DNA from 4 places in the Pseudoalteromonas sp. GCY genome. Region 2 is predicted to be linked to each of the others. Evidence: predicted binding sites of a transcription regulator. Region 2 holds the regulator's gene; each other region holds the start of a gene.
What was found. The regulator sigma-54, encoded in region 2, starts transcription at its own class of promoters, with help from an activator protein. The targets are predictions, from matches to a motif close to GTTGGCACGNNNNTNGNNT.

Region 1 (8,111 bases), 1.8 Mb from region 2:
TCTGACGTTGAAATGCCGGAAATGGATGGTTATACGCTAACGGCTGAAATAAAAGCTGATCCAAAATTAGCGCCATTGCATGTGATACTCCATACTTCACTGAGTGGTGTATTTAATCAGGCCATGATTGAGAAAGTCGGCGCTGATGATTTTATTGCTAAGTTTAACCCAGATGAATTAGCCTCAGCGGTTAAGAAATGGGTTCATTGTGATTAAAGCTGGTGGTAGCACTTGGAAAATAAGCATTTAGAGCAAAAAGAGTACGACCAATTTAGAACCTTTTTGGAGCAGCAGTGCGGTATCGTACTGGGTGACAATAAATTGTACTTGGTCAAAAGCCGGCTCGCTCCTCTGATGGCTCGCTTTGGTGTAGAAACACTATCGTCTTTAGTAGCTAAAACACTCAGTCCCCATGAGCGGCAATTGCGTGCCGCTGTGGTGGATGCCATGACAACGAATGAAACGCTTTGGTTTAGAGACACTTATCCGTTTGAGTTGATTAAGTCGAAAATCTTACCAGAGTTTAAAGACTTAAGACGTCCAGTTAAGATTTGGTCGGCGGCAAGTTCATCAGGGCAAGAGCCGTACTCAATCGCAATGTCTGCGAGTGAATATGTGAGCAAAAGCCCAGGCGCGCTAAAAATGGGTGTTCAAATCGTTGGTACAGATATTTCTAACACTATGCTGGATATGTGTAAGAATGCTGAATATGATGCGCTGGCGTTGGCGCGAGGGTTATCGCCTGAGCGTAGAAAGAAGTTTTTTATGGATAGTGGTAATGGAATGGCCAAAGTAGTGGAACCGATCCGTAAAATGGTTAGCTTTAGACATCTAAACTTGTTGGATTCTTATGCGCTTATGGGTAAGTTTGATGTTATTTTCTGCCGTAACGTCCTGATCTATTTTTCACCTGAAGTGAAAGCCAAAATTATTTCGCAATTTGCTCAGTCGCTAAATCCTAATGGTTATTTATTTTTAGGGGCGTCGGAATCGATGGCGGGTTTGAGTGATGATTTTAATATGATCCGTTGTAATCCAGGGATTATCTATCAGAAAAAGACCTGATACTCACATATAGCGGCAGGGACGGTCGCTATAGCTAGCATTTGCAATTTGTAACGCAATTCTAATAACTATCTCCAACCTTTTAACCGTGAATTGCTTCAGCCAAGCCGCCAATTATTCAGACGCTTCCTCTTATTTACTTCATTCCTTAATCTCAATATTGGTTCAAGGTTAATTATTCCAAAAAAATAATTTAACATATTGAAATTTAAAGTATAAATTTATTTTTAAAACTGGCCTAAAGATTGCTTTGTCATACCTGAGTCAATTTTTTGGAGTCAGATAATGGCAATTAGTTTCGATAAAGCGTTGGGGATACACCAGCATACGATGCTGCTGCGGTCACAGCGCGCTGAAATTCTAGCAAGCAATATCGCAAACGCAGACACTCCAGGATACAAAGCTAAAGATATTGACTTTGCTGGTGCTTTAAAAGCGGCAAAGACAATGCAAAGAAGCGGCAATGATATGGTTAGAACAGATGCAAAACACCTCAGTGGTGGTACCAAAATGAGTAATTCATCTGAACTATATCGTTCGCCAAATCAAGCAGATACAGGTGATGGTAATTCAGTTGATATACAAGTGGAACGAAACTTGTATGTACAGAATGCATTAGAGTACCAAGCCAGTTTGCAATTTCTTGGTGGTAAGTTCAGTGGCCTTAAGAAGGCACTCGGCGGGCAAGGGGCATAATTATGAGTTTATATAACGTTTTCGATATTGCGGGTTCAGGAATGAGTGCACAGAATGTGCGACTGAATACCACCGCAAGTAATATCTCAAACGCAAACTCAGTGAGTTCTAGTCAAGATACCGTGTATCGCGCTAGACACCCTGTATTTGCTGCTGAACTTTCCAAAGCTGCAGCTTCCCAAAACAATGTTGCGGGATCTTCAGTAGGAGTAAAAGTCTTAGGTGTGGTTGAGAGCGATAAGCCGCTTCAAGTTGAGTACAACCCAAACCACCCAAGTGCTGACGCAAATGGCTACATTTATAAACCGAATGTGAATGTGGTAGAGGAGATGGCAAACATGATTTCTGCTTCTCGCTCTTACCAAACCAATGTTCAAGTTGCAGACGCTGCAAAGCAAATGCTTAGTAAAACATTGCAACTGGGCCAGCGCTAAATTGGGAGTAACAGCTGATGAGTAATAATGTAAATGCCACTTCTTCAACGGGTGTTGATTCACTCTACTGGGATAGGCAAAAACAGGCCGAGGAGAAAAAGCCCAGAGATGAGCTATCGCAAGAAGACTTCTTCTCGCTGCTTACTCAACAGCTCTCTTTCCAAGATCCAAGTAAGCCTGCGGACAACGATCAAATGATCGCGCAGATGACAAGCTTTACCATGGCTGAGGGGATCTCCAAGCTAAATGAGAACTTTGACTCATTAGCTGCATCAATGACTTCTAACTCAGCGCTTCAAGCTTCAACGCTGATTGGTAAAAAAGCACTACTTGAATCAACGACGTTGGAACATGGCGACGACGCACTTACGAAAGGGTCTGTGATAGTACAGGAACCGGTTCAGAATCTATCCGTGGATATTTATGATGAGTCAGGTGCCTTGGTCAATACGCTTGAGTTTGGTGAGCAAAGTGTAGGTGCTGTGCGTTTCGAGTGGGATGGTAAGAATAAAGATGGCGAGATGATGCCCCCTGGTGAATACACCATAAAAGCGGAAGGCATGATTGAAGGTGAATATCAAACTTTACCTTCGGCCACATTCAGAAATATAGATAGTGTTAATGTTAATGGTGCTAATGGCATCGTCATTAATACCAAAGAAGGCGCGGTGCGCTTAACTGATATTGCTGAAATAGCATAGTAGTTTTAAAAGAATTAACCTTAAGAACTTAGAGGTGAGAGTATGAGTTTCAATATAGCACTGACAGGTATTGCCGCCGCGCAAAAAGACTTGGATGTAACAGCAAATAACATTGCTAACGTGAACACGACGGGTTTTAAAGAGTCTCGCGCAGAATTTGCTGATGTTTACGCATCTTCGGTTTTTAGCTCTGGCAAAACGAAAAATGGTGATGGTGTACAAACGACCATGGTTGCGCAGCAGTTTCACCAAGGGTCATTAAAGTTTACGCAAAACTCGCTAGACTTGGCGATTGAGGGAGAAGGCTATTTTGCCATGTCAAACTCTCTTCAGTCGCAGGATTTCACCTATTCTCGAGCTGGTGCATTTAAACTAAATAAAGATAACTTTATCGTGAATGCTAAGGGTGACTACTTACAAGGTTTTCCGGTCGATCCATCGACAGGTGATACAACGTCTTTGAGTCTAAGTACAACATCACCTGTTCAAATTCCTGATGCATCGGGTTCTCCTCGTGCAACATCGCAAATCTATACCTCGTTTAACCTAGATGCCACGGCACAGCCACCTACGATTGCATTCGATCCTACGCAAAGTGCATCGTATAACTCAAGAACGGCAATTACGGTATATGACTCATTGGGTGAGTCGCACACATTACAACTGTTCTTTAGAAAAACAGCTGATAATCAATGGTCAACTTATGCAACAATGGACGATAAGCCATTTAACCATAACGCGCAGCAAATTGACCCAACCGCCACGCCACCAGTGCCATACACCCCAGTAAGTGTGTTCCGTTTTGATGCAAGTGGTATTCCTTCGCAAACAGCGGATGATCCATCAGCTTCACCACTGACATTTAGTAACAACGCTGGAACAACTTTTAATCCACTTAGTTTAGCAGGTCCTCAAGATGCGACAGATCCAACTATTGGTATGTCAAACTTGTTAGAAAATGGCGCAACTTTCCCGAATGATATCGTTGTTAACTGGCGTGATGAAGCAAACACTGCTCAGAAGTTACCGACACAATATTCATCAGGTCGATTTGAAGTGAAAGCACTGGAACAAGACGGTGCAACCGTAGGTCGATTAGCAGGTATTGATATTGGTACTGATGGGAAAGTAGTGGCTTCATACACTAACGGTGACTCGACTTTCCTAGGGCAAGTCGCGCTAGTACGCTTCCCGAATTCTCAAGGCCTCCAGGCGATCGGTAATACTGAGTGGAAGAAAAGCCTATCTTCTGGTGAGCCACTTGCAGGCGAGCCAAACACAGGTACTCTTGGTGGTATTAGTTCATCGGCGTTAGAGCAATCGAACGTTAACCTCACAAACGAGTTAGTCGACCTTATCAGTGCTCAACGTAACTTCCAAGCGAACTCTCGAGCGCTTGAGGTTAACTCAACATTACAACAAAATATATTACAGATCCGATAATATATTATGCCCTCCAAAGGCTGCTCCAAAGGCAGCCTTTTTTATGTCCGTCAAAAACATCTCATCACTTTGGCACTGTGCTTGCATTAACTAGATTAAGTTTGAATTTTATAGGTCATCGTCATGGACAAAATGGTGTATATCGCAATGTCAGGCGCTAAGCAAAGCTTGCGCGGTGTGGCACTCAAAGCGAATAACCTTGCTAATGCCAACACGACTGGCTTCAAAGCAGATTTTGCACAAGCGCGCTCAATGCAGGCGTTTGGCGAAGGGCTACCTACTCGAGTTTTCGCGATGCAGGAGCGCCCAGGTACTAATATGACCGGCGGTGCAATCGTTGAAACTGGCCGTGAGCTTGATATTGCAGTAGATGATAAGTCGTGGATAAGTGTAGTTGACGCCTCGGGCGAAGAAGCTTACACCAAAGTCGGCACGCTTAACATTCGTAATGACGGTGCGTTAGTCACCGCTCACGGGCGTCAACTTATTGGCGAAGGTGGACCTATTGTTTTACCTATCCCCGTTGATAAAGTGGTTTTTAGTGACGATGGTTCTATTCAAGTGCGTCCACAAGGCGCCCCTGCTAACTTTCTTGAGGTGGTTGATAGGCTGAAAATTATTGAAGCAGATAATAGTAAGCTACAAAAAGGCAATGACGGCCTTTATAGACCAAAAGAAGATAAGTTAGAAGATGGGATCTGTGGCTTTTGTGAAATATCTCCAACCGCAAAAGTGATGAGTGGCTTCTTAGAGATGTCCAACGTCAATCCTGTTCATGAGATGGTCGATATGATCAACCATCAAAGACAATTTGAAATGCAAATTAAGCTGATGAAAACAGCTGAAGAAATAGATGAGCGACACACTTCGCTCCTACGCATAGTTTAAGAGTGAGGTAGAGATTATGAATCCGGCATTGTGGATAAGTAAAACAGGCTTAGATGCTCAGCAAACTGATATTTCAGTTATTTCGAACAACTTGGCGAACGCCAGTACCGTTGGCTACAAAAAGAGTCGGGCGATATTCGAAGATTTACTATATCAAAACATCAATCAACCAGGTGGCCGCAGCTCTCAAGATACAGAACTACCATCAGGCTTAATGCTTGGTGCAGGTGCCAAAGTGGTAGCCAACCAAAAGAATTTTTCTCAAGGTAATATGTTAAGTACCGAAAACTCTTTGGATTGGATGATCCAAGGTCCGGGCTTTTTTGAGATTCAGATGCCAGATGGCACAACTGCGTATTCAAGAAACGGTCAGTTCACGACGGATGAAGAAGGTCGGATTGTTACCTCTGGCGCTGGTTTTCCAGTTTTACCTGAGATGAACGTACCCGACGATGCACAATCAATCACTATCTCTCAAGATGGTGAAGTATCGGTCCGTGTTGCTGGACAAGCTGAAAACGTTGTCATTGGGCAATTGACGATCAGTGACTTTATTAATCCATCAGGTCTTGAGCCGATTGGACAAAACCTTTATACAGAAACTGCTGTGAGTGGTGCACCAGTACAGGGTAACCCAAGCGTTGAAGGCCTAGGTAAAGTTGTTCAAGGCGCACTTGAAACGTCAAACGTTAATGTGACCGAAGAGCTTGTAAATCTAATCGAAACACAACGTGTGTATGAGATGAACTCAAAAGTGATTTCAACGGTAGATCAGATGCTGAGCTACATTAATCAACAGTTGTAATTGGGTAGGGGGTATTATGCGTGCATTATATTTAGCCATCGTAACGGTCGCTGCATTATCTGGATGTAGTACAACACAAAATAAAAATGTGGTGCGTGACGATCCGTATTATGCACCTATCTATCCCGAGGATAATCAAGCCCAAATGGTGGCAACAGGGTCATTGTTTAATACTCAGTTTTCCAATGATCTTTATGCTGACAAAAAAGCGTTAAGAGTTGGTGATATCATTACTATTGTGCTCAGAGAAACGACTCAGGCAACCAAAGCTGCAAATTCTGAACTGGATAAATCCAGTGATTCAAGCCTAGACCCTGTGATTGGTCTTGGTGGCAATGCCATCAATATCGGGAAGGAAGCAATACAGTTTGGTGCTAAATCCAGCTCTTCTTTCTCTGGTGATTCGAAATCTAATCAGTCAAATAGCTTATTCGGGAATATATCGGTCAATGTCACCCGAGTATTGCCTAACGGTAATTTAGTGATCCGCGGCGAAAAGTGGTTAACCCTTAATACTGGCGAGGAATTTATTCGCTTAGAAGGGTTGGTAAGACCTCAGGATGTAACGGCAGATAACACTGTTGAGTCTAATCGGGTGGCAAATGCCAGAATTCAATATTCGGGTAAAGGTGACCAGCAAGAAGTGCAAAGTGCAGGTTGGTTAACGAGTTTCTTTATGAGCGCGCTGATGCCGTTTTAAGGTGCTGAAAATGAACAATATGCTTAAGAATATTTTGCTTATCGGTGCGGCCATTACGTTGGTTGGTTTTTCTTCTTTGGCTTCTGCTGAGCGAGTTAAAGATGTCAGTATGGTTGAAGGTGTTCGTTCAAACCAACTGGTTGGCTACGGCCTAGTTGTAGGCTTGCCTGGTACCGGTGAGCAAACCAGATTTACCGAGCAAAGCTTTAAAGCGATGTTGAATAGCTTTGGGATCACGATGCCCGCAAGCTTAAAGCCAAAAATTAAAAATGTTGCGGCTGTTGCGGTTCACGCAGATCTACCACCTTTTGTTAAACCCGGTCAAACCATTGACGTTACCGTTTCATCTATTGGTAGTGCTGGTAGCTTACGAGGCGGCACTTTACTTCAGACCTTTCTTAAAGGGGTCGATGGTAACGTGTATGCAATCGCGCAAGGTAGCTTGATTGTTGGTGGCTTGGGCGCCGATGGTGCCGACGGGAGTCGAGTTGTGATCAACACCCCGACAGTAGGGCGTGTGGCAAATGGCGCGACAGTGGAGCGAGCGGTACCAAGTCCGTTTACTCAGGGTGATTACATTACCTTTAACTTGAATAGACCAGATTTTACTACCGCAAAACGCTTGGCTGATACTATCAATGGACTTGTTGGACCAAACAGTGCTAAGCCGATGGATGCTGCCTCAGTTCGAGTAATTGCACCAAGAGATCCGTCTCAGCGCGTTGCGTATCTATCTACGCTTGAGAATCTTGAATTCAAACCAGCGGATACCGCTGCGAAGATCATCGTTAACTCGCGCACTGGTACTATCGTTATCGGCAAAAATGTCAAGTTACAGCCTGCGGCAATTACTCATGGCGGACTTACCGTAACAATTGCTGAGCAGCAAAATGTGTCACAACCTAATGCGCTGGCGAATGGCGAAACAACAGTGACGCAGCAAAGTATTATCGACGTAAACCAGGATGATTCTAGAGCTTTTGTGTTTGACCCAGGCGTGAGCCTTGATGACTTGGTTAGGGCAATTAACCAAGTTGGCGCAGCACCTGGCGATTTAATGGCGATCCTTGAAGCGCTAAAAGAAGCGGGCGCGATAAATGGTCAATTAGTCGTCATTTGATGTTCTATTGTTAATCAACTAGTTAGCCTCACAATTGTGAGGCTTTTTTTGGCTCGGATTTTGCATTTCTATTTGTATAGTTATTAACGTCAAACAGTGCTGAGTGTATGAACACCGACCAATTGAAAAATCAAAGCTTTTTTGACCTAGGAAACCTTGATTCGATCCGTAAAGAGGCGCTGAAAGGTGCGGGTGATCAAGGTGCCTCAGATCAGGCATTGAAGAAGGCGGCACAACAGTTTGAGTCTATCTTTACGCA
Region 2 (8,111 bases):
AAAGATGGGTTTGGTATTAAGGCCTTGATTGATAGTGGTATCGAAGTCGCCGTTATCACAGGTAGGCATTCACAAATAGTTCAGCAACGCATGACTAGTTTAAATGTAACTTACATTTACCAAGGCCAAGAAAACAAGTTAGTGGCATATGATGAACTGAAGACTAAGCTCAACCTTAGTGATGACGAAATTGCATATATTGGTGATGACGGTCCAGACCTACCCGTAATGGAACGAGTCGGTTTTGCCGTTGCCGTCAATGATGCACATCCTCTTGTTAAACATATCGCCCATTACACGACCTTGATGCCTGGTGGTTTTGGTGCTGTGAGAGAATTGACTGATCTTCTAATGCTCAGCCAAAATCACTTACTGACTTCCAAAGGATCAAGTACATGACCGTATTGCGTGTCATCTTACTCATTGTTTTCGCTTCTTTAATGGTATGGATGTGGTCGCCCATGTTTAATCCATCAGAGGCGGATCCAGCAAAAGAAGATGAACCGTTAGCTAAGCCCGATTATGTTGCAACCACGCTTCAGCAAACGACCTATAGTGAAAATGGCTTATTAAACTATCAGGTAACTGCTGATAAGATGGAGTTGTATCAAGATCTTGGCTTTAGTCACTTTGAAAAGCCCATTTTCACCTTATATAACGGTGAACAGAATTGGCAAATAAGTGCATTAGAAGCAACACTGTACGAAAACAATACCTTGATATTAGAAGGCAATGTGCTGGCAAAGAATTTAACGCCTAACGCCATGATCACCGATATCAATGCCGATAATGTAAGAGTTGAAATTAAGCAAAAATTGATGAAATCGGAACACCCTGTCGTTATCACGGGTCCTAGTCTTAGGATCACAGGTAAAGGACTGCATGCGGATCTACAAAAGCAAGTGATCGAGCTCATCAACCACACAAAGACAATTTATTATGACCAGTAAAATCATTAACAAACTAGTTTTCATAGGCTTGCTTGCAAGTTCTACTCTAGCAGTTGCTGCAGAACAAAATGAAGTCATTATTGATGCTGGCCGTCAGCAAGCTCAACTGCAAAGCAACATCGGTATTTTTGAACAGAATGTTGTTATTATTCATGGCAACAGAAAAATAAATGCCGATCGCCTAGAAGTCCACCGACGCGCGGAGCTTGGTACTAACAAGCAACTGCTTGTTGCAACTGGCAGCCCTGCTATTTTCAGTGAACGTCAACCTGATGGTAATTTGCTAGAAGCCAAAGCAAAAGAAATTCGTTACGACGTTGCGAAAGGCACCTTAGTCATTTCTGGCGATGCGGAAATCAATCAAACTGGGCAAAAAATCAATGCACAAGTCATCACCTATGACATTGAAAAGCAATTGATCAGTGCTGAGCGCTCAGACCAAGAAGATTCCCGTGTAAGAACCATCCTTGTTCCTGTAGATGACAAAAAAGACGCAAAAGATAAAAAAGCGCAGGAAGAAGGTAACAATCAATGAGCGAGCTCAAAGCAACTGGTTTAGCAAAGAGTTATAAAGGCCGTCAGGTCGTCAAAAATGTTGGCTTAAGTGTTCAAGCTGGCAGCATTGTAGGCTTATTGGGCCCAAATGGCGCAGGTAAAACTACCACCTTTTATATGATTGTAGGGTTAGTACCAAGCGACAAAGGTTTTATTCAGATTGATGACGAAGATATCACTTTGCTACCGATGCACAGCCGCGCGCGACTTGGTATTGGCTATCTACCGCAAGAGTCTTCAATCTTTAGAAAACTCACGGTCTATCAAAATTTGATGGCGATTTTAGAAACTCGAAAAGACTTATCTAAAGTTGAAAGAGAAGCTGAACTCAACGAGTTACTGGATGAGTTTAATATTCAACACATTCGCGACTCACAGGGCATGGCATTGTCGGGAGGCGAAAGAAGACGCGTAGAAATCGCTCGCGCTTTAGCCGCTAATCCTAAGTTTATCTTGTTAGATGAACCTTTTGCTGGTGTTGATCCTATTTCGGTGTTAGATATAAAGACAATCATAGAGCACCTAAAAAACCGCGGTATCGGTGTGCTTATCACCGATCATAATGTTAGAGAAACACTGGACGTATGTGAAAAAGCCTACATCGTTTCACACGGTGAGTTAATCGCTGCAGGCACGCCAGAACATGTTTTGGCAGATCAAACCGTAAGAGATGTCTACCTAGGCGAACAATTCAAGCTATAGTTAAGACGTAGTATTAATAACTGTTAAAAAGGATTGTTAGAGATACATGAGGCAATCATTACAGCTGCGCATGGGGCAGCAACTTACAATGACTCCACAGCTGCAACAAGCCATTCGCTTGCTGCAGCTTAGTACATTGGATCTGCAACAAGAAATACAAGAAGCATTAGACAGCAATCCATTGTTAGAAGTGGAAGAAGGTGATAATACTGACGGCGAAAACGCTGACCAACATAGTCAAGAAAAGAGCAGTGCTGACGACAATCAAGATTCAGGCGATGAAGCGCAGGTTAGTGACTATGAGATAGACTCAGATACCGCCATGAGCAAAGACACTGTGAGCGATGACCTTGCCATGGATGTCACTTGGGACGAGTATATGAGTGCAGCACCCGCTGCAAGCTCAGGCCCACTTCCCGATGACGATAATGTTTATCAAGGGGAAACCTCTGAATCTCTCCACGACTATCTCATGTGGCAACTTGAGCTGACGCCATTTAGTCCAACAGATAGAGCTATTGCGATTGCGATTATTGAAGCGGTCGACCTGTCAGGCATTTTAACACTGTCTTGCGAAGACATTTTAGAAAGCATTAATGATGAAAGTAGCGAAGAGCCTATTGAGCTGGATGAAGTCGAAGCCGTGCTCAAACGTATTCAGCTTTTCGACCCTGTCGGTATCGCAGCGCGTAGTTTACAAGAATGCTTGTGTATTCAGCTAAATCAATTCGCCCCAGATACGCCATGGATTGCCGAAACGAAAATGATCCTGACAGAGCATATCGACTTGCTTGCCAGCCGTGACTATCGAACTTTGGCAAAGAAAACGCGCCTTAAAGAAGCCGATCTCAAAGAGGTCATGACGTTAATTCATAGCCTTAACCCAAAACCAGCTGCAAGCATTATTCATGAAGAGCCTGAATATGTGATCCCTGATGTATCGGTGAAAAAAGTAAAAGGTCGTTGGGTCGTAGAGCTAAATCCTGATGCTATGCCTAAAATAAGAGTAAATGACCATTATGCTGCGATGTCTAGAACGGCGAAATCCAGTACGGATAGTCAGTTTATTCGCTCACATTTACAAGAAGCAAAGTGGTTTATTAAAAGCTTAGAAAGCCGAAATGATACTTTATTAAAAGTTACCAATTGCATTGTGCAACAACAACAGGCATTCTTTGAACATGGCCCCGAAGCAATGCGCCCTATGGTGCTAAATGATGTTGCTGAAATGGTTGAGATGCATGAGTCCACAATTTCCCGTGTGACAACACAAAAATACATGCATACACCTCGGGGAATATTTGAGCTGAAGTATTTCTTCTCTAGCCATGTAAGTACAGAAAATGGAGGTGAGTGCTCCTCTACAGCAATTAGAGCACTTATCAAAAAGCTGGTAGCTGCAGAAAATACCGCTAAGCCATTGAGTGACAGCAAAATTGCAGATATCTTAGCTGAGCAAGGAATTAAGGTAGCGAGACGCACGATTGCAAAATATCGTGAATCCCTAGCCATTCCACCGTCAAATCAGCGTAAAAGCTTGATATAAGACGTAAAACCCAAGAAGGAAAAATGCTTATGCAACTAAATCTAACTGGTCGCCATGTAGAAATTACTGACTCATTAAGAGACTATGTCACCAACAAGTTTGCGAAGCTAGAAAGGCACTTTGATCATATCAATAATGTGCATGTGATCCTTGATGTCGAGAAGCTAGTACAAAAAGCAGAAGCAACATTACACGTAAACGGCGGCGAGCTATTTGCATCAACAGAGCATCAAGATATGTATGCCGCAATTGATGGCCTTATCGACAAGCTAGATCGTCAAGTTATTAAACACAAAGAGAAGCTTACTCGACACTAAGATGAAATTAAGTGAATTAGTGAACAAGGACTGCAGTAAAGCTGCGGTCCTTTTTAATAGCAAAAAACGTATTTTAGAATACATCAGCGAACTGGCTCATAGCCAAATTCCAAATACCAGTCAGCATGCTATCTTGGACGCCTTAATGGCGCGAGAGAAATTAGGCAGCACAGGGATCGGTAAAGGCATTGCCATTCCCCATGGTCGACTTGAAGGTTTGGATAAAATCCTTGCAATGGTACTTGTCAGCGAGCAAGGGATCCAGTTTGAAGCCATAGATAAGCAGCCTGTCGATATTTTTGTCGCGTTCATCGTACCCGAAGGTGATAATCGACAGCACCTGAAGACCTTAGCGGCGATTGCTGATACACTCAAAGACAAGTCTTTTTGCAAAATGCTTAGGCAAGCAAAAAGTGACGATGAGTTATATGCAGTGATCCAAGGTGAACTTGATGAGTGATGAAGAAAAAGGACTCGAGCTTATCATTATCAGTGGCCGCTCAGGCTCTGGTAAATCTGTAGCGCTTCGAGTATTGGAAGACTTAGGCTACTATTGTGTAGATAACATTCCAGTCAATTTGCTGCCGTCTTTAGTCCGCAGTGTTTCAGACAACTATAATAAAATTGCAGTGAGCATTGATGTTAGAAACTTGCCTAAAGAACAGGACGAGTTTAATGACATTCTTGAATACTTACCCGGCTTCGCCAAACCTACCCTGTTTTATTTAGACAGTGACGATCAAACCCTGATAAAACGCTTCTCAGAAACTCGCCGTTTGCACCCTCTTTCACTGCATAATCTTCCATTAGACGTTGCGATAAAGAAAGAACGGGAATTGTTAGACGTGTTGATCACTCGCGCTGATTTTCTCATTGATACTACAGGCCTGAGCGTTCATCAACTTGCAGAAGATATCCGCGAAAAAATCTTAGGTAAAAAAGACAAACAACTCATTATAACTTTTGAATCTTTCGGCTTTAAACACGGCATCCCAAAACAAGCGGATTACGTTTTTGATGCGCGCTTTTTACCCAATCCACATTGGGAGCCTGAGCTTAAGCCGCTAACGGGCCTAGATCAGCCAGTCAAAGACTATTTGTCGAGTCACAGCATCGTGCAAAAGTTTACTTGGCAGATCCAAACCTTTGTACAAACTTGGTTACCACACTTAGAGCGAAACAATCGCAGCTATCTAACGATCGCAATAGGATGTACTGGTGGACAGCATCGCTCAGTATACTTAGCGCAAACCATTGGTGAGCGTTTTGCTAAAACCCATCCTAACGTCAAAATTCGTCACCGTGAGCAAGAGGGGTAAATGTTAGAAAATACGTTTTTAATCCAGAACAAACTCGGTCTGCACGCTCGAGCGGCGACAGTTCTTGCTCAGTTAGCGACCCAATTTGATGCTGAAGTGACCTTATATCAAGGAGACAAAAGTGCTGCTGCTGACAGCGTACTAGCACTGTTGTTACTTGAAAGCAGTCAGGGAAAAGAGGTGCGAGTTGTCTGCGAAGGTCCTGATGCTCAGTATGCACTAGACGCCATTGGTGGACTAATAGAAAATAAATTTAATGAATCCGAGTAACTTGGACTGTAATCACCAAAATAGCACTAAGGCCTGATTCATTTATTCCCTGCTAATCTCCCCCTCCGTAACCAGACTGGTCTAATAAGTCTCTCATAATTAAGCGTAAACCTTGGTAGTTCCCAATAAACTGAGTTACACTGTAATACCAACTTAGGTTTCTTTCGTGCAGTAAAGCGAGTTGCCGAGAAAATCCTACTTTATCGTTGCGTACACCTTTAACGTGTATTAACGATAACAACCCACCAGCAGAAACAACACGAATAAAATTCAAATTAAGAAATTGATTTCTGCGATAAAATAAATAAATTGGGTTAACTTAATCACGTTAGCCACCATTATTATCAAAAAGGATGCCTATGCCTGAAGTATTTGAACAAGACTACACACTGGAACAACTCCAAAAGGTAACTAAAGCCTTAAACAGTGGTCAGTTTGTTCAAGTTAGGCGTATGCTCGCAGAAACAGCACCTTGTGACACAGCACTGCTTTTAGAATCATCCCCTCATAAAGTTCGCTCTATGCTGTGGCAGCTCGTTGACCCAGATATCCAAGGGGATGTCTTAGAGGAACTGTCAGAGGATGTAAGACTTGGGATCATCGCCCAGATGGAGCCGGAGCTAATTGCTGCCGCTACAGAAGACATGGACGACGACGACCTTGGTGATGTCCTGAGAAGCCTACCTGATACCGTCTACCAAGACGTTATCGGTGCGATGGATAGCCAAGATAGAGAACGTGCGACACAAGCATTGTCATACAAGGAACACTCTGCCGGTGCGCTGATGAGCACCGACACGGTCACCATTCGACCCGATGTTACCTTAGAAGTTGTATTTAGATATCTACGTCTTAAAGGCGAATTGCCAGACGGTACGGACGAGTTGTATGTAGTTGATAAAGACAACTGCTTTTTAGGCACGCTGCCTGTCAATACCTTATTAACTAAGTCTCCTGACAGTATGGTTCGAGACTTGATGGATGAAGATAAGGAAACGATCCCTATCTCCATGGATGAGTCTGAAGTAGCGCAGCTTTTTGAGCGTCATAACTGGATCTCAGCTCCTGTAGTTGACGATAACGCCCATTTACTTGGTCGTGTCACCATTGATGACGTTGTTGACGTCATCCGTGAAGATGCTGAGCACAGTTTATTAAGTATGGCAGGTCTTGAAGATGAAGAAGATACCTTTGCGCCAGTTCTAAAAAGTAGCCAGCGCCGCTCTATTTGGCTTGGGATTAACCTGCTAACCGCCTTGATGGCAGCGTTTGTTGCAAGCTTCTTCGAAGGAACTCTGGATATTTTACCTATTCTCGCGGTGTTAAATGGCATAGTACCAAGTATGGGTGGCGTTGCCGGTAGCCAAACGCTAACCTTAGTGATTCGTGGTATTGCCCTTGGTCATATTAACCAGACTAACCAAAAGTTTTTAATGGGTAAAGAACTGGCGATCGGCGCCTTAAACGGCGTGCTGTGGTCAGTATTGATCGCTGGAGTTATTGCTGTATGGCAATGGGATTTTACACTCGGTGCAGTTATTGCTTTCGCGATGTTTATGAACTTAGTCGCAGCAGGTATCGCGGGTGCAAGTATTCCAATTATGCTAAAGAAAATGAATATCGACCCAGCACTAGCTGGTAGTGTGGTACTAACAACGGTTACTGATATCGTCGGGATCTTTGCATTCCTTGGCACCGCAACTTGGTTATTAGTGTAGCAGTAACAGTGTCGAAATGGCGGGAAATGCTGGTCACAACCAGCATTTCTTGAACTGAGGGAACGAGTTATTCGCCCGCTATTTGCATAGTATTGAGTAGTATGGAGCCGGTTTGTACTGCACCGCGGCATTCAATATCACCGCCAATCCCTTCAATCCCCATAAACATATCTTTTAAATTGCCAGCGATCGTAATTTCACTCACCGGATATTGAAGTTCCCCATTTTCAACCCAAAAACCAGCAGCCCCCCGAGAGTAATCACCGGTTACCGTATTAACACCTTGTCCCATTAGTTCAGTGACTAACAAGCCAGTACCCATTGTAGCAAGCAGGCTGGTTAAATCGTCGTGCGTTGGTTTTACCAGCCAGTTATGGATCCCACCTGCATGACCTGTCGCTTGCATATTCATTCTGCGTGCGGCATAGCTTGCCAATAAATAAGTATTAAGCACGCCATCTGTGATAATTTCACGGTCGATGGTTTTTACACCTTCGCTATCGAAAGGACTAGAAGCAAGCCCTCTAAGTAAATGTGGCTTCTCTTCAATGTTTACGCAGCGATTAAAAATCTGTGTGTCTAAAGAATCCAATAAGAAGCTAGACTTACGATATAGCGCGCCGCCACCGATACCTGATACTAAGTGCCCAAATAAGCTGTTCGCGATATCCGCTCGAAAAATAATAGGCACTTTACGTGTTGATACCTTGCGACTGCCTAATTTTGCCAGCGTA
Region 3 (8,111 bases), 1.7 Mb from region 2:
CGTTTCGCTAGGTACTTGAAGTAACTGAGCAAGTTTGTGCTCCATTTTGTCGGTTGGTTTACGAACCGGACGACCAAATGGGAACAGTACCACTTTCAACAAGCCGCGTAATGCAGCAGAAGGCATGTTGTTGATTAAGTCAGCAAGGGCGCGTTGACAAAGGTACAAGTGCTCCTGACAAGACCATTGCACAAACGGTAAGTCTTCTTTACGACGACCTTCATCGTTATAGCGTTTAAGCGTTGCAGAAACCAGATAAAGGTAGCTTAATAAGTCGCCCAAACGTGCAGAAATACGCTCTTTACGCTTAAGTGAGCCACCAAATACAGCCATACAAATATCAGACATTAATGCCAATGATGCACTGTAACGAGCGGCATTACGATAATAAACCGCAGTTTCATCGTTAAATGGTACTTTGGTGAAACGTGCACCGGTTAGCGCGAGCCACTTAGTTCTTACCAAGTTTGACATAGTGAAACCGATGTGACCCATCAAGGATTTATCGAAGCTATCAAGCGCTTCTTGTTTATCTTTGATAGAACAAGCCTCAAGTTCAGCTAGTACAAATGGATGACAACGAATAGCGCCTTGACCATAGATGATCATGTTGCGGGTTAGGATGTTTGCACCTTCTACCGTAATTGCAATTGGTGCACCTTGGTAACCACGGCCAACGTAGTTGTTTGGACCTAGGCAAATCCCTTTACCACCATGAATATCCATGGCATGGATGGTTGAAGCACGCATTTGTTCGGTTAAGTGGTACTTCAAAATTGCAGAAACAACCGAAGGTTTTTCACCCAAATCTACCGCGCCAGTTGACATAGTAACCGCAGCATCAGAGCTATACGCGTAGCCACCAAGTTTCGCTAGTGCCTCTTCAATCCCTTCCATCTTACCGATAGGAAGTTTGAACTGGCGACGAATGCGACTGTATGCGCCACTTGCAACCGCAAGGGATTTAATACCACCGGCAGAGTTTGAAGGTAGCGTAATAACACGACCAACCGACAAACACTCAACTAGCATGCGCCAGCCTTGTCCTGCCATTTTTGCGCCACCGATAATGAAGTCGAGTGGTACAAACACATTTTCGCCTTGTGTAGGACCATTTTGGAACGGCACATTCAGTGGGAAGTGACGGCGGCCAATTTTTACGCCGGGCGTGTTTGTAGGAATAAGCGCACAAGTAATACCTAGCTCTTCTTTATCACCTAATAGACCGTCCGGGTCGCGCATCTTAAACGCCAGACCAAGTACAGTTGCAACAGGTGCTAAAGTAATATAGCGTTTGTTCCAGGTTAGGCTAATACCTAATACTTCTTCACCTTCCCATTCACCTTTACATACCACACCAAAGTCAGGGATAGATGAAGCATCAGAGCCCGCTTCAGGTGACGTTAATGCAAAACAAGGGATTTCATCACCCACTGCTAGGCGAGGTAAGTAGTGTTCTTTTTGCTCGTCAGTACCGTAGTGCTGAAGTAGTTCGCCTGGGCCTAACGAGTTAGGTACGCCCACGATAGAAGATAGTAAAGTTGATTTACTGGTAAGCTTTTGTAGTACACAAGATTGCGCGTAAGCTGAAAACTCAAGACCACCGTATTGCTTTTTGATGATCATCGCAAAGAACTTGTTGTCTTTTAAGTATTGCCACACGTCTTGCGGTAAGTCAGTCAGTTCGTGTGTTGCTTCCCAATCGTTAAGCATGGCACACACTTCTTCCACCGGACCATCCAAAAACGCTTGCTCTTCAACGCTCAAACGCGGCTTTGGAAACTGATGAAGTTTATCCCAGTTTGGGTTACCACAAAATAGATCGGCTTCCCACCAAGTAGTACCAGCATCAATCGCTGACTTCTCGGTTTCTGACATTGTCGGCGTAACTTTTTTGAACGCTTTAAATGCTGGAGCCACGATGTACTGCTGACGCAGGTTCGTTACTGAAAGTGGAATAACAATCGCTAAGAAAATTAACCAAGAGATAATGCCAAATGCACCAGCAAAGGTGCCAACTAGCATTGTAACTGCTGCAATACCTAGAGCGGTATTCCAGCTTGCGCGATGATAGCTTGCTGCACTGAGCAAGGCTAACAACGCGAGAACAAATATAAGTGTCATGTTGTTCTTCCTTATAAGAGGTCTGACCACCCAGTTAGACTAGCTGGTTAACGCTGATATTTCAAGCGTCTTCATATCTTCTGGGCGAATTAGTTGATGCCTTGTTGTGACATATTACTTACGTTTTGTACTGAATCTGAGTGTTAAATGACTCATACCTCTCTTATTGTTAATTTGAAGGTTACTTTGACTAAACCCCATCTACAACCTAAGAGGATTTTCAACGTTATTAATTACTGACCGATATTTAAGTGTAATGGGCATAGTGCAATGTGACGAAAATGCACATGAATTTTCTTTCAGCGAAGTGCCTAATATGTGCATTATAATTGCCAAAACTTCATGTCTGATTTGCATTGAAATACACGTTAATGTTTCTACAATTGGGTTAAGCATAGCAACGAAATGGTGCTTTTAAGAATTGCTAAGGAGTAGCAAATGCAGTCCATTTTTTTGGTAGCTATGTGAGTTAGGATTTACCGCCACGATCTTGTGTAGCGGTTGATATTGCTGTCCATGTTAAGGAGAAACAAGATGCAGCAAAGTATTTTTTATCTAGTGACTATTTTGGCCTTTGCCGCCATGTTGTCGGCCTTTCACCTCTTTCCTGAAGCGGTGCTTTTTAATGTTTTTAGCAGTTTGTTTGCTGCATTACTTGGCTACCGTGCTTATACTCGTTGGGCCTTATTACTGTGCTGTATTAATGTGTTGGCCATGACGTTTTGCCCTTTACTTGATTCAGGTGGCTGGTTAAGTCTAAAAGGTGCTGTGGTTTTTGTATGCTGCGTGATGTTTTTTGCAATTGCCTTTGGTTGCAATAAAGCGGTGACACAAAATAAAAGGTTTTATTATTAGTCGCCTACCTTGCCATGTTAAACTCGATTCAGGCGATGTGTTATCGCCTGAGTACTCGAGACAATAGGTGACAGGAAACCCGCATGCGAATATTAGCCGATCAAAATATGCCCTTAGTTGAGTCATTCTTCTGCGAAATTGGGGAGGTAACTCGGTTTGATGGCCGTAACCTTCAACCTGACGAGCTAAAAAATGTCGATATTCTGTTGACTCGCTCAGTTACTAGGGTCAATGAGGCCCTGTTAGCGCATGCTGATAAACTGAAATTTGTGGGGACTGCGACAATAGGAATTGATCATATTGATACCTCATTGTTGGCGAGCGCCAATATCTCGTTCAGCAGCGCACCAGGCTGTAATGCGATAGCCGTTGCCGAGTACGTGATAAGCGCTCTACTTGCATACGCACAAGAAACCTCCACGCCACTTCAAGATAAAACGATTGCCATTATTGGTGTTGGTAATATTGGCGCGTGTTTGGCGTCAAAGCTTAAAGGGCTTGGTCTTACGATATTATTGTGTGATCCAGTAAGGCAGCAAGCAGGTACATTGGATTCACACATAGCCTTAGATGAAGCATTGGCTCGCGCGGATATCGTGACATTTCACGTTCCATTAGTTAAGCAGGGCCCGCATAAAACGGTTCATCTACTTGATGCATCGCGGATAGCGGCATTAAAGCCGGGTACGGTGATAGTCAATGCAAGCCGTGGAGATGTTATCGATAATCAAGCACTTTTGCACGCGGTAGAGGGGGGGCAAGCGCTTGAGCTGATCTTAGACGTTTGGGAAAATGAGCCGAATATTTTACAGCCATTATTGCAATATACTCGTTTTGCCTCTGTACATATTGCCGGCCATACGCTAGAAGGCAAGGCACGAGGCACGCAAATGTTATACGAAGCCGTATGCCGAGAATTCGATTTACCAGCTAGCAAAACGATTAGTGATTTTCTCCCTAAACCAAGTGTCACTGGCTGCCAGTTGCAAAGTACTGCCAACGAGCAGGATATTGTCAATTTAGCGCATCTTGTTTATGACATTCGTCGTGATGATGGCATCATGAGAAAACAGCTAAACACATTGGGCTTTGATACCTTGCGTAAAGCATATCCCGTGCGTCGAGAATTTAGTACAATTGCAGTCAATAATGACTCACCAATCAGTGAAAAGCTTTACCAACTTGGCTTTTCTGAGCACAAGAGTTAAGTGCTGTGGTTGGTATTTTACAGAATGAGGAAAAATAATGTCGCAAAAATATAATGTTGCGGTACTTGGCGCAACAGGTCTTGTTGGCAAGCAAATTATCGAATTACTAGCGGAACGAAAATTTCCTGTAGACACATTGTACCCACTCGCGAGTAGCCGAAGCGCGGGTGAAGAAATTGACTTTATGGGTGAAAAAATCGAAGTCCTAGATGTTGAAGAGTTTGATTTTTCTAATGCCCATATCGGTTTGTTTTCAGCGGGTGGTTCCGTGTCGGAGAAATATGCACCAATCGCCGCTGAAGCTGGCTGCATTGTGATAGACAATACCTCACATTTTAGATACGACTTTGATATTCCATTAGTAGTTCCTGAGGTGAATAAAGACAGTCTTGCAGATTTTAGAAATCGTAACATCATTGCTAACCCAAACTGCTCTACAATCCAAATGCTAGTGGCGCTTAAACCAATTTATGATGCCTATGGCATTGACAGAATTAATGTCTCAACATACCAAGCGGTATCTGGTGCAGGTAAAGAAGCGGTAGATGAGTTGGCTAAGCAAACTGCAAACTTAATGAATGCAAGACCGATGGAAAACGAAGTATTTAGCAAACAAATCGCTTTTAACGTTATTCCTCAAATTGATGCATTCCAAGAAAATGGTTACACCAAAGAAGAAATGAAGATGGTGTGGGAAACGCAAAAAATCTTGGGCGATTCGAGTGTTTTGGTGAACCCGACTGCGGTTCGCGTTCCTGTGTTTTTTGGTCATGCTGAGGCCATTCATCTTGAAACGCGCATGCCTTATGATCTTGAACATGTTAAGCAGTTACTTGCTGATGCGCCGGGTGTTGAGCTAATTGAAGACGAAAACGATTACCCAACACCGGTAAGTGATGCAAGTGGTAACGATACCGTCTATGTAGGTCGTGTAAGGCAAGATATTTCACATCCACTGGGCTTAAACTTATGGGTGGTATCAGACAACACCAGAAAAGGTGCCGCAACAAATAGCATCCAAATTGCAGAAGCCCTGATAGAAAGCTATCTATAAGTACCCATTGATATCGCAAAGTAAGCAGAGTTTTGCTTACTTCATTTGCGCTATAACGGCAAACTTCTGCCAAGAAGTTTGCCGTTAAGTCAAATACTTGACTATTCTTCACCTATATCAGCTATTCCAAAATCAGTAAAAAGCATTATAACCATGTTAACTTTCAATACGTTGCAATGGATATTCCAACATATCTGGTTTATAGTTTGCATTTGGAATAGAGCTTGCTTCAAAGCCATAATAATAAAACGTCGTTTAACGGGTGTTAAACATTTGAGTAAAGGATCGGCATGCGCGGTTTAGCCTTATTTAGTATCTTTGTATTCGCACTGATTGCCACACCAGTATATACCCAAGAGGGGGTAGTGCTAAAAGGCCCTAAAGGGGTTGATTATGGGGCTCAAGGTCGCTCAATAGGGCCTATCAGACCCACGGATACATTGTGGCGGATAGCACAAAAAGTGCGACCAGATGACTCGGTCACCATTTATCAGGTGATGAAGGCGCTTTACGATAAAAATCCTAATTCATTTCTAGATAAAAACCTCAACCATATGCAGGATGGGGCGTATTTACGTATTCCTACCATCAATGAAATTCGCAGTGTTAACCCTGAGTTGGCAAAGCAAAAGTCGGATCAAGATGACAAACTTTGGGAAATGAAGCGTAAGGGATTATTGAACTCAAATGCAATAAACGAAGCTGAAAAAAAGGTTACACAAGCTCGCAAAGTCGATGTAGAAGAAGCAAAAGAAGACCTGACTAATCAACTGCGCTCTTTAAAGATGGAACAGGACATGCGTCTGATGGACTTACAAAAAGAGTTCAAATCCTCGGTGCGCAATGTTGAAGAAATCCTATCTGAAAACAATAAATTAAAGCAGCAGCTCGGCGCTATTTCTACTGAACTTCAAACGGTTCGTACCCAACTTGGTAAAGACAGCGAAATCCAGCAACAGCTCAAGGCTGTTATTGACTTGCAAAATGAAATGATTGACCAGCAGGCGGCTCAGGCAAAAGCGCAAGAAAGTAGCGAGTTAAGCGCATTCTTTAGCTCGCCAGCTGGAATTGCGTTACTTGCCACATTACCAGCACTACTGGCAATTGCTGGATTAGTTATGTTCCTACGCCGGAGAAACCAATCTCAAGCGTCGACAGATGACGACGATTTTCTTCCGCAAACACCATCCGTGGCTGCAGGCGCTGCGGCGGCGGGAGCTGCAACCGCTGCGACTGCATTTGACCCTGAGCCAGACCCACTTGATATCGGAATGGGCGACGATGAAGACGCGCTAGGCGCAAGCGTACAGTTAGATGACGATATCTTACCTGAAGACGATGAGATTACCTTTGACTCACTTGATGACGACTTCGATGAAGGAAATGACACGTTAGATCAAGATGAACTGGATAGCTTGCTAAACGAAGATATTTCGTTTGGTGATGATCATGACGAAGACTTTATGCAACAGAGCTTCAATGAAGCTGGCGATGAAGTTTCGCTTGATGTTGATGATAGCCAAGATATCTTAAGTGACAGCGATCTAGATGATTTATTCAACGAGTCTCAAGATGAAGAAATTGATGTTAGCGATGATGCCCTTGCAGCCCTGAGCGAAGAACTCGCTGATGAGCAAGCGGGTGCTGTTGCAAATGACGATGATATCGATTCAATCCTTGACGGTGCGCTAGATGAAGAGCCTGAATTTAGCGGCAATTTTGATAGTGAGAGCTTGGTCGATGCTGATGATATCGATGCGCTACTTGATGCCTCTCAAGATGCTGACGATGATGCACTGCCTGATTTTGAGGAGCCAAGCACTGAGCTTGCGGGTGATGATATTGATGCCCTGTTAAATGAAGTGCAAGACGATGCATTAGCTGAAATTAACGAAGAGCCAGATACGCTTGACGGTGATGATATCGATGCTTTATTGGATGAAGCGCAGGAAGATACGTTGCCGGAACAGGAAGAAGAGTCCGATGATCTCGCTGGTGATGATATTGATGCTTTATTGGATGAAGCGCAGGAAGATACGTTGCCGGAATTAGAAGAAGAGTCCGATGATCTAGCAGGTGATGATATCGATGCTTTATTGGATGAAGCGCAGGAAGATACGTTGCCGGAACAGGAAGAAGAGTCCGATGATCTCGCTGGTGATGATATTGATGCTTTATTGGATGAAGCGCAGGAAGATACGTTGCCGGAATTAGAAGAAGAGTCCGATGATCTCGCTGGTGATGATATTGATGCTTTATTGGATGAAGCGCAGGAAGATACGTTGCCGGAATTAGAAGAAGAGTCCGATGATCTAGCTGGTGATGATATTGATACTTTATTGGATGAAGCGCAGGAAGATACGTTGCCGGAATTAGAAGAAGAGTCCGATGATCTAGCTGGTGATGATATTGATGCTTTATTGGATGAAGCGCAGGAAGATACGTTGCCGGAACTGGAAGAAGAGTCCGATGATCTAGCAGGTGATGATATCGATGCTTTATTGGATGAAGCGCAGGAAGATACGTTGCCGGAACTGGAAGAAGAGTCCGATGATCTAGCAGGTGATGATATCGATGCTTTATTAGATGAAGCGCCAGAAGACGTTTTACCAGAGCTGGAAGAAGAATCTGATGAACTGGCAAATGACGAACTCGATGCATTAGTTGACGAAACACCAGAAGATGTTTTGCCAGAGCTGGAAGATGAGTCTGCTGAACTGGCAAATGACGAACTCGATGCATTAGTTGACGAAACACCAGAAGATGTTTTGCCAGAGCTGGAAGATGAGTCTGATGAACTGGCAAATGACGAACTCGATGCATCACTAGAGGAAACGGCAGAAGATACTTTGCCAGAGCTTGAAGAGGAA
Region 4 (8,111 bases), 590 kb from region 2:
CACTCAAATAAATAGCGGGCTTGACCAGTGAACCTATATTACGCTCGGTGTCTAATACCCGATTAAAACCTGAAAACTTCAACTGACGACCAGCAACTAACGCCGATACCCCCGCTTTTTCAACATTAACTGACAGCATCGCGGTTTCTAGATCTTCCGTTTTAAAGCGGCGCTCTAAGTAAGGTAAGCCCTTTTTAACGGCATCTTCCATCGCCGTTTGTTTTTGTAAATCGAGATAGGTGAAAATCCGAATCCCAGAGTCGACAATGTCATCATCAGGCACGAGTTTCTTTAACTCGCGATTCACCAACTCCAAATATCCAGGATAAGACTGCATACGGCTCGCTTTTAAAGGCTGTACATCAATCGGCCTTGCCAGCGCTGCGCGATACTCAGGCGTTGTGATAAGGCCATTTTCCACCATTAACCTCAGGACTAAATCACGCCTTTCCATTACCCGCTCAGGGTAGCGCCTTGGGTTATAAAAAGACGGCCCTTTAACCATCGCGACTAACATCGCGACTTGGTCAAACTCAAGCTCGTCCACTGGCTTACCAAAATAAAAATCGGCCGCAAGCCCCATACCATGAACGCCTTGATTATAGGCTTGTCCCAAAAACACTTCGTTTAAATAGGCTTCAAGGATTTCATCTTTGCTGTAACGGAAATCTAAAATCAATGCGATGAATGCTTCATTCACCTTGCGGACTAAGGTGCGATCTCTGGTGAGATAAAAGTTCTTTGCGAGCTGTTGCGTGAGCGTACTGCCACCTTGCACTGTTCGCCCAGCTTTGATGTTGGCATACAATGCACGCAAAATAGACAGCGCAGAAACCCCATGATGTTGGTAAAAGTCTCTATCTTCTACCACCAGCAGTGTTTCTTTTAAAATATTAGGGAATTTATCGAACGGAACAAACTCTCTGTCTTGACGCGATTCATTGCCGATCCGAGCAATTTGCACTGGTTCTAGGCGAGCCCCAGCTAAGCGCCGACCTTGATTATCGACAATATTGGCAAGCTTCTTACCAGCAAAATTAAGCGTAAAAATACGCGCCACTTCTGGGCCATCGTAGAATTCGAACGCGCGGCGATGAATGGTGATTGTGCGACCTTGAACGGTATATTGACCGGTACGGCTGATACGATTTACACGAGAATAGTTAAGCCGCTTCAGCTCCCACAGCACTTCATCCTCATTAAGGAACTGATCAGGAAAAAACTGCATCGATCTGGCATAAACTTGAACGGGAAGTTCCCACTTATTGCCCTCAAACTGCCGGCTTATTTTCGCGTCTAAGTAGATGATATAGATTGCAACAAGGAATATCGCCGCAATAGTCCCCTTCCAAAAGAAAGACCACAACGTGCTCAGGACACGGCTTTTAACTCTTTGCATCTTAGAACCGTTTTGCTGGGTATTGTTTTTACGCGAAGTGTTCGCTTTGACGTTTGATTTGTTGGTAGGTGTTCGTTTCTTTTTATCCGTCATGACCCAAGTAAAACTAAAAAATGAATCGCAAGATGGTAGGGTAACCTAAATTAACAACTGCTGAAAGTAGAATAATATTTATAAAGAAAAGTGAGCCCTACTGGACTCACTTTGTTTAGACAACGAGAACTTTACAATATTGACCGAGAGCCAAATTGGTATTACTGTCCGCGAACTGTCACGAACTCGGGATAGGCATCTACGCCACAATCATGTTGATCCATACCGCTTAGCTCTTCTTCTTCGCCAACGCGGATCCCCATGCTCGCTTTCAATACACTCCAGACAATATAAGAAGCAATGAAAACAAAACCTAAAATAGTGATAAGTCCCACAGCCTGACCTTGGAAAGTAGCGTCTGAGTTTGAAAATGGTACCATCATCACACCCAGCGCACCGCATATACCGTGAACAGAGATAGCACCGACAGGATCATCAATTTTTGCTTTATCTAGCGCAACGATGCTAAACACCACCAATGCACCACCTATGGCACCGAGGATAAGCGCTAATACAGGTGTTGGAGAGGCAGGCTCAGCGGTAATGGTCACCAGACCTGCTAGTGCACCATTAAGCACCATAGTTAAATCCGCCTTGCCCCACATTAATTTACACACCAACAGTGCAGCAACCGCACCTGCAGCCGCCGCCGCATTGGTATTTAGCATGATTTGACTAACCGCGATGGCATTTTCTTTGTCGGCAAGGAACAGTTGAGAGCCACCGTTAAAGCCAAACCACCCCATCCACAAAATAAAGGTGCCTAGTGTAGCCAGTGGCATGTTGGAACCAGGAATTGGATAGATCTCACCATTTTTACCATATTTGCCTTTGCGCGCACCAAGTAACAAGACACCCGCTAGTGCCGCAGCAGCACCGGCACCATGCACAATGGCAGAGCCGGCAAAGTCAACAAAGCCAAGCTCAGATAAGAAACCACCGCCCCACGTCCAATAGCCTTCTAACGGGTAGATAAAACCAGTTAACACCACACAAAATGCTAAAAACGCCCATAATTTCATACGCTCAGCAACAGCGCCCGAGACAATTGACATAGCCGTTGCAACAAATACAACTTGGAAGAAAAAGTCGGATTGCAGTGCATGGTCGGCATCCTTAGCAGCACTGCCAATGAGCGCACCAAGACTTGGTAAAACCCCACCTTCGGCATTATCGACATACATGATGTTGTAACCAATAAGCAGATACATAGTACAAGCAATAGCGTACAGTGCGACGTTCTTGGTAAGGATTTCAGTGGTATTTTTTGAGCGTACTAATCCCGCTTCAAGCATAGCGAATCCAGCAGCCATCCACATAACTAAGACGCCAGAGATCAGAAAGTAAAAAGTGTTTAATGAAAATTTTAGTTCTATTATTGTATTTTCCATTGCTTGGCTCCCCTTAAATGGCTTCTTCATCAAGTTCGCCGGTACGGATCCGAACAACTTGGTCTAAGTCGTAAACAAAGATTTTTCCGTCACCAATTTTTCCAGTGAACGCAGCCTTTGTAACCGTTTCCACAACGCGCTCGGCGTTTTCGCTTAACGTCGCAATTTCTATTTTTATTTTTGGAATGAAATCGACTTGATATTCTGCACCGCGATATAGTTCGGTATGTCCGCGCTGACGTCCGAATCCTTTGACGTCAACAACCGTCATGCCTTCAATCCCCAGATCGGCTAACGCTTCACGTACCTCATCAAGTTTAAATGGCTTTATTATTGCACTTATCATTTTCATGCTGAGTCCCCTTAGGACAATTGATCCTGTTGTATGCAGTAATCCAACCTTTGTGCCAAATTTTTTATTCCTTAATTAACAATGAATTAAAGTTGAAGATGGAATTTTACGCATAAAAAATGCACCATCTAGGTGCATTGATATTAAGTCTGAACTGAGTTGGTGCATAAACACCCAAATAACGAAAAGCTAATGCGCGATAACGCAATTGCGTTGTTTGTCCTTCGCTTTGTAGAGCGCTTTATCAGCCTTGCGCATTACTTCGCTTAGACTCTTTGATTGGCAAGCCGCGAGGCCAATACTGATGGTGCAATAATGCTTACCCTCAGGAATTTTGAATGCTTGCTGCGCAAGGCGCTCTCTAAAGTCTTCTAGCATGTGCTTTGCCATCTTCATATCTGAGCTTGGAATAAGCAAAGCAAACTCTTCCCCACCAATACGTGCCACAATGTAGTGACCAAATGCACTACGCAGTAAATCAGCAACTTGTTTAAGTACATCATCACCGCTTTCATGACCATATTGATCATTAATAGATTTAAAATGATCGAGGTCTAACAATGCCAATATATGCTGACTCGGTTTGTTCTTGATTAAACGCTCTGCTTGCTGACAGAAATAACGGCGATTATAAAGTCCTGTTAAATAGTCTCGATGGGCATATTCTTTGATTTCTGCAATCAAATTGAGCTGCTCCATCGTCTGCATGATGCGGCAATGAAACTCTTCACTCATAAAAGGTTTTGCCAAAAAGTCATTGGCGCCATATTTGATAAACTTTGCTGACAAACCATGACTTCCCGCGCCAGACAGACCAATAATCGCCAACTCATCTCGTCCGCGACTATTACGAACGGATTTCACCAACTCAAAGCCATCCATCGTCGGCATCGCAAAGTCTGTCAGCAGTAGCTTAATTTCATGGTCAGATAGCAACATCTCCAGTGCCTGTTCGCCATCTTGCGCCTCAAGCACTGTAAATAATTGCTTTTCAAGCATTTGCTTCATTACCGCTCGACTGATCACAGAATCATCGGCGATCAGCGCCTTGCAACCTTGGTTTCTCAACAGTCTAGATGCTAACTTGACCGCGTATAGGTATGAATCACGGTTATCTTTAATCACATAATCCACCACGCCCATTTCAAGCATTTGCTGGCGACTATATTCATCTATTTTTGAGGTCAGCACCACGGTAGGAATTTTGTGGCTGAGCGTGAGCTGCACGACCTCTGCGTCCATCGCATCGGGCAGCGTTAAATCTACCAGCGCCAATGTATATTGGTGCTGTGCTAAGAAGTCCTTACTTTCCTTGAGGGACCAAGCAAAATCGATTTCGACATCTAGATGCTGAGCAGCAAGGTGTCGCAATACCTGTTGTACGACTTTACTGTCTTCAACAATTAAAATTCTTTGCATGGATTGAGATCTCTTAAGTACAACGAGAAGCGCAGTGAAACAAGAATTTAACGGGGCTAAATACTTTATTACTACATAATAAAGTACTAAATATACGCGAATCTTGCACTAAAAAAAACCAAATCGGCTCAAATTCGTTACTTTTCGATAAACGAGGTTACAACAGCCTACTTTCAAACCTGCCGTTTTTTTTGTTGAGTTTGTCTCAATGGCTTTGAATTTCAGATGAAATACTTCTTTAATGCAGACATACCTACTGTAATACCGAGGAAGCAATGAAAAAATTACTACCACTATTGCTCGTGAGTTGTGCCCTACTCTCAGCGCCAAGCATAGCTGAAGAGCACAACCGCGCAATTGAGATAGATCATAAAATAACAACTGAGCATAGAGCCGAAATAAAAGGTGAACGTATTAACTACACCGCGACAACAGGCACACAGCCGGTGTGGAATGAAAACGGCGACGCAGTTGCAACGTTGCATTACACCTACTACAAGCGCACAAAAATCAAAGATATGAGCAAACGTCCGCTGCTGATCTCATTTAACGGCGGTCCAGGCTCTGCTTCCGTGTGGATGCACATTGCCTATACTGGCCCAAGAGTATTAAAAATTGATGACGAAGGATATCCACTGCAACCTTACGGCTTGAAAGATAACCCATATTCAGTGCTAGATGTTGCCGATATTGTTTATGTAAACCCAGTAAACACAGGTTATTCTCGCGTACTCAAAAATGCTGAAGGTAAATATCCTAGTAAAGCCGAACAAACAAAGATGTTTTTTGGCGTCAACGCGGACGTGAAGTACTTAGCCGAATGGCTCAATACATTTATTCATCGCAATGAGCGTATGCTTTCCCCTAAGTACCTGATTGGTGAGAGCTACGGCACGACTCGAGTGTCAGGTCTTGCGCACGCGATGCAAAACAATCAGTGGCTTTATCTCAATGGCGTGGTGTTGGTATCTCCTACGGAAATCGGCATTAAACGAGAAGGTCCGGTTGAAGTGGCAAACCGTTTACCGTATTACGCTGCCGCCGCTTGGTACCACAAAGCGCTGTCTTCTGAATTGCAAAATAAAGATTTACTCGAAGTACTTGCAGAGGTTGAACAATATACGGTTGATCAGTATCTTCCCGCACTCGCCAAAGGCGCATTTATCGGCGCCCAAGAAAAGCAAAGTGTGACACAGGCCGTTGCTAAATATAGTGGCTTAAGCGAGGGCTTTGTGGCTCAAAACAACCTAGATATTCCTACTGCGGCATTTTGGAAAGAACTGTTGCGTGACCGTGGCTATACGCTAGGTCGATTAGACTCACGCTATCTTGGTATTGATAAAAGAGACGCTGGTTCTCGCCCTGATTATTGGCCTGAACTGACCTCTTGGTTGCACTCATTTACGCCTGCGATTAATCATTACTTCGCAACGGAGCTCAACTATAAAACCGATGTAAAATATAATATGTTTGGTTCAGTTCACCCTTGGGATAACAGCGATAATAATGTCGGTGAGCAATTACGATTAGCAATGGCACAAAACCCTTACCTAAACGTGATGATCCAATCTGGGTACTACGATGGCGCAACGAATTACTTTGATGCCAAGTACAATATGTGGCAGCTCGATCCGAGCGGAAAAATGCGTGATCGCTTAAGCTTTAAAGGTTACCGCTCCGGGCACATGATGTACCTGCGTCATGAAGATTTACAAAAGTCGAACGAAGATCTCCGCGAGTTTATCTTAAAAACAACCCCCAAAGCGGATCAGTCAGCGCTTTACTAAATTCCCAACCCATTGTGGCCGCGCAAGCGGTCACTTATCTTAATGCTCACCAGATTGTAAAAATTTCCTTTTATCCTTCTACAGTTACCTATAATCTAGATATACTCAATACTATCTCTCTACAACTTAGGCACGCACCATGAACGAGCAGTTTAAAGTCGTCTTCGTTGGCATGGCCGACGGTAAGGATCAACAAAGCGCCGCTATCGCAATTGCAGACAGGTTGAAAACCTCACCTTCAAAGATCCAGCAATTTTACGCTGGCAAAAACTTGTTTGCTCCTGCGGATAAAGCCAAAGCGCTAAAACAGGTAAAATTACTTGCAAGCGCGGGGATCAATGCCAAGCTGCAAAGCCAAACAGCCGCTACTCCGACCAACGCAGATCAAGAGCGCGTATTTGAAGCGCTGGATTACATCACAAGCAGTCTAATACGTATCGAAGAGCGATTAGAGGAGCTCGAGCAACGCGTAGCACCAACTCCCCATACTAAAATAGAAGATACAACAGACGAAGAATGGGAGACGAAGGAGCTATTTGATGAACTGGACTTTGAACCTAGCCCTCCGGCTAAATCTAAGACTTGGCTATATTATCTGCTCGCTGTATTAATTATTTTATTTATTCTGCTTGGTGTAAGTTTGTTTTTCCCTGAGTGGCTCGCGTTAGAATGAATAAAACTAATAACAACATAAATAAATCTCAAGTTACTCGTGCTAATTTGAGAAAAACGATTAGAAATGCAAGAAACTCGCTATCAGCAGAGCAACAGAAGACAGCCGCGGCACATCTCAACATTAATTTTTTTCAACAAATAAACCTCCCAGAAAATGCCAATGTAGGGGTCTATATTCAAAACGATGGCGAACTAGATACATCCCTTTTAATTCAATCGCTTTGGGACAAAAAACACCAGGTTTTCTTACCCGTAATCCACCCCTTCAATCCTGCAAATTTACTCTTCCAGAAGTATGAAAAAAACTCACCCATGAAGGCAAATCGCTATGCTATCTTGGAACCTAAGTTAGATTGTTCAGCTGTGGCACCGCTTGCATCATTGGATTTACTGTTGATGCCTCTGGTTGCTTTTGATGAGCAAGGTAATCGCCTCGGTATGGGCGGTGGGTACTACGATAGAACATTAGCGTTACACTACGCTGAGCAGCGAGCTAAACCAGCACTTGTTGGCCTTGCTCATGATTGCCAGCAAGTTCCAAGCTTACCAACAGCAGCTTGGGATGTACCGCTCCCAACTATCCTCACTCCAACCCAACTATACACTTGGCCAAAAAATAATTGAGCAGGCAAACAGTTAAGCGCATTTTGAGGCGCTTTTGACCATGACGCTGACACTTTGATTGAGTTATACTCCATACAACTTCAATGACAACTAAGTGTAGCGTTATGACTCAAGATGAAATGAAAAAAGCCGCAGCATGGGCAGCTTTGAACTATGTAGAAGAAAACACCATTGTTGGGGTTGGTACAGGCTCAACGGTAAACCACTTTATTGATGCGCTTGGCAGTATCAAGGATCAAATCAAAGGGGCAGTATCAAGCTCTGAAGCTTCAACAGAGAAGCTAAAAGCACTTGGTATTGAAGTTTTCGAGTTAAACGATGTGTCAGAGCTTGCGGTATATGTTGATGGTGCAGATGAAATCAACAGCACC

Region 1: a site for sigma-54 is predicted at 4,408-4,426, ahead of JJQ94_RS11055 (flagellar basal body rod protein FlgF). Genes of this name have one in related genera too.
Region 3: a site for sigma-54 is predicted at 5,453-5,471, ahead of JJQ94_RS10840 (FimV/HubP family polar landmark protein). Genes of this name have one in related genera too.
Region 4: a site for sigma-54 is predicted at 3,277-3,295, ahead of JJQ94_RS19650 (P-II family nitrogen regulator). Genes of this name have one in related genera too.

Annotation. Positions count from the first base shown of each region.
Region 1 covers NZ_CP068023.1:1,337,825-1,345,935, forward strand. The annotation lists gene JJQ94_RS11025 (chemotaxis protein CheV) at 1-216, shown strand, start outside; gene JJQ94_RS11030 (CheR family methyltransferase) at 232-1,065, shown strand; gene flgB (flagellar basal body rod protein FlgB) at 1,351-1,761, shown strand; gene flgC (flagellar basal body rod protein FlgC) at 1,764-2,195, shown strand; gene JJQ94_RS11045 (flagellar hook assembly protein FlgD) at 2,213-2,896, shown strand; gene flgE (flagellar hook protein FlgE) at 2,939-4,339, shown strand; gene JJQ94_RS11055 (flagellar basal body rod protein FlgF) at 4,463-5,227, shown strand; gene flgG (flagellar basal-body rod protein FlgG) at 5,244-6,032, shown strand; gene flgH (flagellar basal body L-ring protein FlgH) at 6,049-6,732, shown strand; gene JJQ94_RS11070 (flagellar basal body P-ring protein FlgI) at 6,752-7,852, shown strand; gene flgJ (flagellar assembly peptidoglycan hydrolase FlgJ) at 7,960-8,111, shown strand, end outside.
Region 2 covers NZ_CP068023.1:3,764,698-3,772,808, forward strand. The annotation lists gene kdsC (3-deoxy-manno-octulosonate-8-phosphatase KdsC) at 1-399, shown strand, start outside; gene lptC (LPS export ABC transporter periplasmic protein LptC) at 396-950, shown strand; gene lptA (lipopolysaccharide transport periplasmic protein LptA) at 940-1,485, shown strand; gene lptB (LPS export ABC transporter ATP-binding protein) at 1,482-2,207, shown strand; gene JJQ94_RS22350 (RNA polymerase factor sigma-54) at 2,254-3,753, shown strand; gene hpf (ribosome hibernation promoting factor) at 3,783-4,070, shown strand; gene ptsN (PTS IIA-like nitrogen regulatory protein PtsN) at 4,072-4,530, shown strand; gene rapZ (RNase adapter RapZ) at 4,523-5,389, shown strand; gene JJQ94_RS22370 (HPr family phosphocarrier protein) at 5,390-5,659, shown strand; gene mgtE (magnesium transporter) at 6,019-7,377, shown strand; gene pmbA (metalloprotease PmbA) at 7,445-8,111, opposite strand, start outside.
Region 3 covers NZ_CP068023.1:1,289,231-1,297,341, forward strand. The annotation lists gene fadE (acyl-CoA dehydrogenase FadE) at 1-2,124, opposite strand, end outside; gene JJQ94_RS10825 (DUF6419 family natural product biosynthesis protein) at 2,659-2,979, shown strand; gene JJQ94_RS10830 (4-phosphoerythronate dehydrogenase) at 3,063-4,187, shown strand; gene JJQ94_RS10835 (aspartate-semialdehyde dehydrogenase) at 4,225-5,241, shown strand; gene JJQ94_RS10840 (FimV/HubP family polar landmark protein) at 5,532-8,111, shown strand, end outside.
Region 4 covers NZ_CP068023.1:3,179,176-3,187,286, forward strand. The annotation lists gene mrcB (penicillin-binding protein 1B) at 1-1,492, opposite strand, end outside; gene JJQ94_RS19645 (ammonium transporter) at 1,654-2,883, opposite strand; gene JJQ94_RS19650 (P-II family nitrogen regulator) at 2,897-3,235, opposite strand; gene JJQ94_RS19655 (GGDEF domain-containing response regulator) at 3,425-4,654, opposite strand; gene JJQ94_RS19660 (S10 family peptidase) at 4,930-6,441, shown strand; gene JJQ94_RS19665 (hypothetical protein) at 6,581-7,114, shown strand; gene JJQ94_RS19670 (5-formyltetrahydrofolate cyclo-ligase) at 7,111-7,740, shown strand; gene rpiA (ribose-5-phosphate isomerase RpiA) at 7,845-8,111, shown strand, end outside.